DNA from 2 places in the Mesorhizobium sp. M1066 genome. Region 2 is predicted to be linked to the other one. Evidence: predicted binding sites of a transcription regulator. Region 2 holds the regulator's gene; the other holds the start of a gene.
The links. The regulator LexA, encoded in region 2, represses DNA repair genes until DNA is damaged. The targets are predictions, from matches to a motif close to TGTTCNNNNTGTGTTCNG.

Region 1: a site for LexA is predicted at 1,665-1,682, ahead of NKH52_RS14270 (DNA recombination protein RmuC). Genes of this name have one in related genera too.

The regions. Positions count from the first base shown of each region.
Region 1 covers NZ_JAMYMR010000008.1:161,668-166,089, reverse strand. The annotation lists gene NKH52_RS14275 (GFA family protein) at 1-354, shown strand, start outside; gene NKH52_RS14270 (DNA recombination protein RmuC) at 361-1,632, opposite strand; gene def (peptide deformylase) at 1,736-2,266, shown strand; gene fmt (methionyl-tRNA formyltransferase) at 2,271-3,224, shown strand; gene NKH52_RS14255 (GNAT family N-acetyltransferase) at 3,221-3,727, shown strand; gene truA (tRNA pseudouridine(38-40) synthase TruA) at 3,848-4,422, shown strand, end outside.
Region 2 covers NZ_JAMYMR010000003.1:307,869-312,290, forward strand. The annotation lists gene kynA (tryptophan 2,3-dioxygenase) at 1-217, shown strand, start outside; gene kynU (kynureninase) at 297-1,544, shown strand; gene lexA (transcriptional repressor LexA) at 1,956-2,696, shown strand; gene NKH52_RS07260 (ComEC/Rec2 family competence protein) at 2,690-4,422, opposite strand, start outside.

The DNA of each region.
Region 1 (4,422 bases), on a different contig from region 2:
GTCGATCCTGAAAAGACGAACATCTGCCACTGCACGGACTGCCAGCAACTGACCGGCACGGCTTTTCGCGTGACGGTTCCGGCGCCCGAAAGCAACTACCGCATCACCAAGGGTACGCCGAAAATCTACATCAAGATCGTGGCGAGCGGCGCCAAGCGCGCCCAGGCCTTTTGCGGGGACTGCGGTTCGCACCTTTACGCCACGTCGGTAGGAGATGGTCCAAAAATCTATGGAATTCGAGTGGGGACCGCGCGGCAACGCGAGGATTTGATTCCGACACAGCAGAAATGGCACCGCTCGGCGCTGCACTGGCTGCCTGAATTTCAGGGCATGACCACCATAGAGGAGCAGTAGTGGTGTTCAGTCGTCGCCTTCGACGACCCTCAGCCTGAGCTGTCCTGTTTTTGAATCGGCGACGCGCGCGCCCGCGTCGACCTTCGCAGCGGGAGCCCGCGACGCGGCATCCGCCGTGGCATCGCCGTCGGGCTGCGCGCCGAATTCCAGCGCCTCGATCTTCTGGCCGCGCTTGGTGACCTTCGACGTTGAAACCAGGATGTCGTCGATGTCCTTGGCCGACTGGCCGAAATGGACCTGCAGCTTGCGCACCCGCTCGTCGACACGCGCAACGTCCTCCATCAGCCGGATGACCTCGCCCTGGATCAAATGCGCCTGTTCGCGCATGCGGGCGTCCTTGAGGATCGCCTGGATGACCTGGATCGACAGCATCAGCAGCGACGGCGAGACGATGACGATTCGGGCGCGGTGCGCCTTGTGGACGATCGCCTCGAAATTCTCGTGGATCTCGGCGAACACCGATTCCGACGGCACGAACATGAAGGCGGTGTCCTGGGTCTCGCCCTGGATCAGATACTTCTCCGATATATCGCGGACATGTATCTCGATGTCGCGGCGGAAGGCCTGCGAGGCGACCTTCTGCAGGTCGGCGCCATCGGCGGCGCGGATGGCATTCCAGGCTTCGAGCGGAAACTTGGCATCGATGGCAAGCGAAGGTGCGCCGTTCGGCATCTTCACCAGGCAGTCGGGCCGGCTGCCGTTGGACAGCGTCGCCTGGAATTCGTAGGCGCCGTGCGGCAGGCCGTCGGCGACGATCGCCTCCATGCGCGACTGGCCGAAGGCGCCGCGCGTCTGCTTGTTGGAAAGGATTGCCTGCAACTGCACGACCTGGCCGGCGAGCGACTGGATATTGCCTTGCGCGACATCGATGATCGCCAGCCGCTCCTGCAATTTGGCCAGGCTCTCATGCGTCGATTTCGTCTGCTCGGTCATGGTCTGGCCGAGGCGGCCGGTCATGGCGTCGAGGCGCTGGCCGATCGACTGCGTCAGCTCCGCCTGTCGTGCTCCGAACACTTCGGCGATGGCGCCCATACGGCCCTGCATCTCGGCCTGGCTTTGCAATATGCCGGCCATCCTCGTCTCGGCGTCGCGGGCATGATCGGCGGCTTCCGCGGCCGCAACGGCGCGCGCCTTGGCCGACCGCCACAGCGCGATGACGAGCGCCACGAACAGGCCGAGAAACAGCAAGGCGGCGAAGGCCAGCGCATGGCCAAGTGTGATCGTGGTGGCGCCAAGCCGGGCGACAGGTTCCGAAAGGATGGTGCTCAGATCATTCATGTGGACAGCATAGACGATTCGCCCCGATAGCACAGATCAAAACGTGAACGAGCCTCAAGCCCACCGGTTGACGCTTTTCGCTGGAGGTCTTAGGTGGAACGCCATGCCGATCAAGCCGCTCATCATCCTTCCCGACCCCATCCTGCGCCAGGTTTCGAAGCCCGTGGAGCGCGTCGACGCGCCCTTGCGCAAATTAGCCGACGACATGCTGGCGACCATGTATGACGCGCCAGGCATCGGGCTAGCGGCAATCCAGATCGGCGAGCCGCTGCGCATGCTGGTGATCGATCTTGCCAAGGAAGACGAGACGCCGGCGCCGCAGGTCTTCATCAACCCGGAAATCCTGGAGAGCGCCGACGCGCGCTCGGTCTACGAGGAAGGCTGCCTGTCGATCCCGGATTACTACGCCGAGGTCGAACGCCCGGCCTCCGTGCGGGTCAAATATCTCGACCGCGACGGCAAATTGCAGGAGCTGGAGGCCGAGGGCCTGATGGCAACCTGCCTGCAGCACGAGATCGACCACCTCAACGGCATCTTGTTCATCGACCACATCTCGAAACTGAAGCGCGACATGGTGGTGAAGAAATTCAAAAAGCTCGCCAAGGACAAGGCGCCGGGCAAGCTGGCGGGATAGGGAAATGCCCCTTCGCGTCATCTTCATGGGCACGCCGGAGTTTTCGGTGCCGACGCTGCGCGCGATCGCCGAGGCCGGACATGATATCGCCGCCGTCTACACCCAGCCGCCGCGCGCCGCTGGACGGCGCGGGCTGGAGCTGACGCCGTCGCCGGTGCAGCGCGAGGCGGAGCGGCTGGGCATCGAGACCCGTACACCGACTTCACTCAAAGGCGACGCCGAGCAGGCCGCTTTCCGTGGTTTGCAAGCCGATGTCGCCGTGGTCGTCGCCTACGGCTTGCTGCTGCCGAAGGCGGTTCTAGAGGCACCCCGGCTTGGCTGCATCAACGGCCATGCCTCGCTTTTGCCGCGCTGGCGCGGTGCTGCACCGATCCAGCGCGCCATCATGTCGGGGGACCTGGAAAGCGGCATGATGGTGATGCGCATGGAAGAGGGTCTGGACACCGGCCCGGTGGGATTGGTTGAAAAATGCGCCATCGAACCCGATATGACAGCCGGCGATCTGCATGATCGGTTGATGAGTGTCGGTGCAACCCTGATGGTGGAAGCGCTGGCGCGACTGGAAAGGAACACCCTGACATTTGCCCGCCAAGCGGTGGAAGGGGTGACCTATGCCAAAAAAATCGATAAATCCGAGACGCGCGTGGACTGGACTCGCTCGGCGAGCGAGGTCCACAATAGCATTCGCGGCCTGTCGCCCTTTCCGGGCGCCTGGTCGGAGATAGGGATTGGTGGCCGCCCGGAGCGGCTGAAACTGCTTCGCTCGACGCTGTCCGAAGGCCTGTCGCTTTCGGAAGATTTGGGCGAGTCGGGAGGAATTCTCGATGACCGGCTGACGGTCGCCTGCGGGGCAGGCGCGATCAGGCTGGTCGAAGTTCAACGGGCGGGCGGAAGGCCCGCTGCCGCGTCGGAATTCCTGCGCGGGGCCAAGATCGAAAAAGGACTGAAATTCTCATGAGCATGATGTCGATACGCGCGGCAACGCCGCGGGATCGCGAGGCCATCCGCCTCGTCGAGGAACACGCTTTCGGCCAGCAGGCCGAGGCCGGTCTGGTCGACGCGCTGGTGACTGGCGGCGACGCTGTTGCCGAACTGGTGGCGGAAGAGGACGGCCAGGTGGTCGGCCACATCCTGTTTTCGCGGCTGTTCGTCCAGAATGGCGGCAAGACCTTCGCCGCCGTGGCGCTCGCGCCGCTGGCGGTGGAGCCCTCGTTCCATGACAGCGGCATCGGCGGCGCGCTGATCCGCGAGGCGCATATCCGCCTCAAGGATGGTGGTGAGACGCTGGCCGTGGTGCTGGGCGACCCCACCTATTACGGGCGTTTCGGCTATAGCCACACGCGTGCCGAGAACTTCGAAAGCGAGTACCAGGGCGAAGCGCTGCAGGCGCTGGCTTGGGGCGACGCGCCTGACGCCGGCAGGCTGGTATACGCCTCCGCCTTCACCGCTCTCGCCGCGTAGACAGTCCACCGTTTCATGGAAATGGCGAACTGCTCTACCTCTTTGTTTTAACGCAATTCCGAACGGAAAACCGTTTCACACTTTTCCTGGAATTGCCCGAGGCGAGAGCTCTAGTCGCAAATGCCGCGTTTTCGCCTCGACATCGAATATGACGGCAGCCTGTTTGCCGGCTGGCAGCACCAGGCGGATCAGCCTTCGGTGCAACAGGCGATCGAGCGGGCGATCGAAAAATTCTGCGGCGAAGCGATCAGGCTGCGCGCCGCTGGCCGCACCGATGCCGGCGTGCATGCGACAGCGCAGGTGGCGCATGTCGATCTCGTCAAGGCGTGGCCGGGCGACAAGGTGCGCGATGCCGTCAACGCCCATTTGCAGGCGGCCGGGGCGCGCATCGCCATCTTGAAAGCGACGGTCGTTTCCGACAGCTTCGACGCCCGCTTCTCGGCCATCGGCCGCCACTATCTCTACCGCATCCTAAACCGCCGTGCCCCGGCCGCGCTCGACAAGGGCAAGGTGTGGTGGGTGCCGAAGCGGCTCGACGCCGGCGCCATGCACGAAGCGGCGAAAGTCCTGCTCGGACGGCATGACTTCACCACCTTCCGCTCGACCCAGTGCCAGGCCAACAGCCCGATCAGGACGCTGGAACGGCTCGATGTGAGCCGACAGGGCGACATGATCGAGGTCAGGGCTTCGGCGCG
Region 2 (4,422 bases):
CGATCCGCAGCGCTACTGGATGTTCTACGAACTGGCCGAGAAGCTGGTCGACTTCGAGGACTATTTCCGGCGCTGGCGCTTCAATCACGTCACCACGGTGGAGCGCATCATCGGCCTGAAACGCGGCACCGGCGGCACGTCGGGTGCTTCGTATCTGAAGAAAATGCTCGAGGTCGTGCTGTTCCCGGAGCTGTGGACGGTCCGCACCCGGCTCTGACGTCGAAATGAAAACAGGCACACCGAGGGGACGCGCTGTGGCGGAAAACCCTTCGCGAACAACCGGGGACTGACCGACCATGAGTGGAATTCCTGATCTCGCCGCAGTCGAAGCGATGGATGCCACGGATCCGCTGCGGGCCATGCGCGACCGTTTCATTCTGCCGGAGGGGATGATCTATCTCGACGGCAATTCACTGGGGGCAGCGTCTCATGCCGTTTTCAGCGAGCTGCAGCAGGCGGCGACCCAAGAATGGGCCCAGGATCTCATCCGAGCTTGGAACACGGCCGGATGGTTCGAGATGCCAATCGAACTCGGCGACCAGCTCGGACGCCTGATAGGAGCCGCGGCCGGCCAGACCGTTGTCTGCGACACGACATCGACCAACATCTACAAGGTGCTGCACGCGGCGCTGGAGATGCGGCCCGGCCGGTCGGCCATCGTCGCCGAAGGTGACAGTTTTCCCACCGACCTGTACATCGCCGAAGGCGTGGCCTCGACCCGGGATGGCGTCCTGCTGCGCCTCGCGGGTGTCGACGCGCCGACCATCGAAGAGCTGATCGACGAAAACGTCGCGGTGGTGCTGGTCAATCACGTCAATTACAAATCGGGTGAACTGCGCGACATGGCGGCGCTGACGCGCAAAGCTCATGCGGCCGGAGCGCTGATCGTCTGGGATCTTTGCCACACCGCCGGCGCCCTGCCCGTCGAGCTCGATCACGCAAATGCCGATTTCGCCATCGGCTGCACCTACAAGTACCTCAACGGCGGTCCGGGCGCACCGGCCTTCATCTATGCCGCGCAGCGCCACCACGGCGATATCAGCCAGCCGCTCAGCGGCTGGTGGGGCCATGCGCGGCCCTTTGCCTTCGAACGGGGTTATGTTGCCGGCACCGGCATCCGCCGCTTTCTGTGCGGCACCCAGCCTGTCCTGTCGATGCGGGCGCTCAAAGGCGCGCTTGCCATCTGGAGCGACGTCGACATGGCGGCATTGCGGAAGAAGAGCGTCGCACTGACAGAACTGTTCATCCAGCTCGTCGAAGCCAAGTGCGGCGCCTACGGTCTCACGCTGGAGACCACCCGCGACGCGACCAGGCGTGGCAGCCAGGTGTCGTTCCTTCACGACCATGGCTATCAAATCATGCGGGCGCTGATCGAGCGCGGGGTGATCGGTGACTTCCGTGCGCCATCGACCATCCGTTTCGGCTTCACGCCGCTGTATGTCGGCTACAAGGATGTGTGGCTGGCGGTTGAGGTGCTGGAGGATATTCTGCGCACGGGCGCATGGAAGGACCAGCGTTTCGCGGTCAAAGAAGCCGTTACCTGACGCAACGATCCCCGCGATCCGCCGCCGCCGCCCTCACTGCCTGGCAGATGACGGAGGGCTGAATTTCCAGCCACAAATGCCAACAGACGTTGGCGTTTTGGCTCCGTTTCGTTCACGGCAAACGAACGTCCCGAAGATTTATATCGTCCTTTGTGGAGGTCGATAGATTGATAATGCCAATCCTTGGGTCGAGGATGAGCCACAGGTCATTAACCATAATAATTTCAATGTGAGCAGGCGCATCGCCGTGCCTGGCGCTTGTTGATCGCGACCCGCTGGCAAGCGCCAAATAATTTCAGCAGCCTTAACAAATTCATTAAACTTTAAACGGTTGCAGAACACAACTGGAACAGATAGGGTTTGTTCTGGGTTTGTTTTTCGATTCTGGTTTCAGGTAACCTGGGGGCCGCCATGCTGACGCGCAAGCAACATGAACTGCTGATGTTCATCCATGAACGCCTGAAGGAGAGCGGCATTCCGCCATCCTTCGACGAGATGAAGGAGGCGCTTGACCTTGCCTCCAAATCCGGGATTCATCGGCTGATCACCGCACTTGAGGAGCGCGGCTTTATTCGCCGGTTGCCCAACCGGGCACGCGCGCTGGAAGTGCTGCGATTGCCGGACTCGATCGCGCCCGGCCTCAACGCGGCAAAGAAGTTTTCGCCAAGCGTCATCCAGGGCAGTCTCGGTCAGGGTGGTGCCCTTGGCCGGCAGATCAAGCCGGCGCCTTCGCGGATGCCCTCGCCCGGCAATGATGACGATGCGGTCTCCGCCGTGTCGATCCCGGTCATGGGCCGTATCGCCGCCGGTGTGCCGATCGATGCCATCCAGCATCAGACGCATTCGATCTCGGTGCCGCCGGACATGATCATGGGCGGCGCCCACTATGCGCTGGAGGTCAAGGGCGACTCGATGATCGAGGCCGGTATCTTCGACGGCGACACCGTCATCATCCGCAATGCCGACACGGCGAGCCCCGGCGAGATCATCGTGGCGCTGGTCGATGAAGAGGAAGCGACGCTGAAGCGGTTCCGCCGCAAGGGCGCTTCGATTGCTCTCGAAGCCGCCAATCCGGCCTATGAAACCCGTATTTTCGGCCCGGACAGGGTCAAGGTGCAAGGCAAGCTCGTCGGCCTGATCCGCCGCTACTGAGCCGGCTGCGGGTTGGCCGCTGGCTTCTCCGGTTTCTTGAAGGGTGCCAGCCCCCTCGCCTCACGAGAGTATTTGCGTTGCGTGTGCCAGGGCCGATATGGGCTGTCCACCGCGAAGCTGATCGTCGCTGGCGTGGTCGCCGATTGGCGATCGAAGAAGACCGCGGCACTGCCTTTGCGAGCCAGTTGCCGCTTGGTGATGACGAGAACCAGCGGATTGTGACAGGCGTCATACGCGGTGGCGTCATTGATGACGATCAACTCGGCGAAGCCGCAGGCTTTCCAGGCGTCCTTGCGGTCCTCGACATAGGCAATGATCGCACCGGACATGTGCCTGGCCACGCAAACGCCTGAGGAGCAATAGAACGGCGATCCCAGCGGCAGATCAACGGCATCCGCGACATCGAATTGCCCATCGCTGTTGTCGAACACCTCTGGCACGACGATGGTTTCTGATGTCAGGGCGCGTTTCCAGTTATCGACGGTGAATTCGTTCGGCCGTTCCCGGCTGACGGCAAGCTCGCCGCCACCGATCGGCAACGCCACCAGCCGGGCGTCTTCCGAGATCAGCACATCCGGCGTGCGCGTATCCGAGACCGTCAGCAGGCCGGCAAGCGCGAAGGGCAGAGCAGCGAGCCGCAGCCAAGTTGTCGCCATCGTCGCGATGACCAAAGCAATCGCCACCAGCAGGACCGACTGTTGCGAAATCAGCCCGACCCCATCGACAGGCGAACGCTCGGAGATCCAGCCGGATATGGCGATCATCATCGTCAGGCCCTTACCCATCAGGTAGAGAGCCGGCCAATCCAATCCGAAAGGCATCAGCAGCGCGCTGGCGACGGCCAGGAACATGACGACGGTGACGATCGGCATAACCGCGAGATTGGCAAACAGGCTAAGCGGCGAGACACGCTGAAAATGCCAGATGGCAAACAGCGTCGTCGCGCTTCCGGCGATGATCGAGGTCATGGCAAGGCCGGTTGCCGCCAGCAGGAATTTTCGCGTCAGGAAACCTGGCATGGATCGCTTTGGCGGCGGCGGTCTTGCTTTTCCCGCGCGGTGATCGGCCCAGCCGGCATAGGCGCCGACCAGAGCCGCGGTCGCGGCGAACGACATCTGAAAACTCGGGCCGACCACCTCATGCGGCGACACCACGATGACGGCGATCGCCGAGATCGCCAGATTGCGCATGGTGAGTGCTGCTCGATCGAACAGCACGGCAATCAGCATCACCGCCAGCATGATGAAGCTGCGCTCGGCGGCAACGACGACTCCCGAGATGATGAGATAGGCCGCGATCGAGAACAGTGCGGCGGCGGCGGCATACTTCTTGACCGGGCGACGCGCGGAAAAGTCGGGAAACAAGGCGAAGGCGCCGCGCAGCAAACCCATGATGGTGCCGGCGACCAGAGCCATGTGCAGTCCCGAAATGGAGATGATGTGATAGATGCCGGTACGTCGCATCGCCTCATTGATGTCATCGGGAATGCCGGCGCGCACGCCGACGATCAGCGCCGCGGCGATCTCGCCTTCGGCGCCGCCGACGCTCGCCCTGATATGGTCGGCGATGCCTTCACGGGCATTTTCCACGCTAGAGGAAATTCGGGCCGGCAGCGGCATGTCGCCGTCATCGTTGACGACAAGCTTTGGATTGCCGAGAAAGAACCCGCTGCCACCGATGCCGGCAAAATAGCTGTCGAAGGAGAAGTCATAGCTGTCCGGCCGCA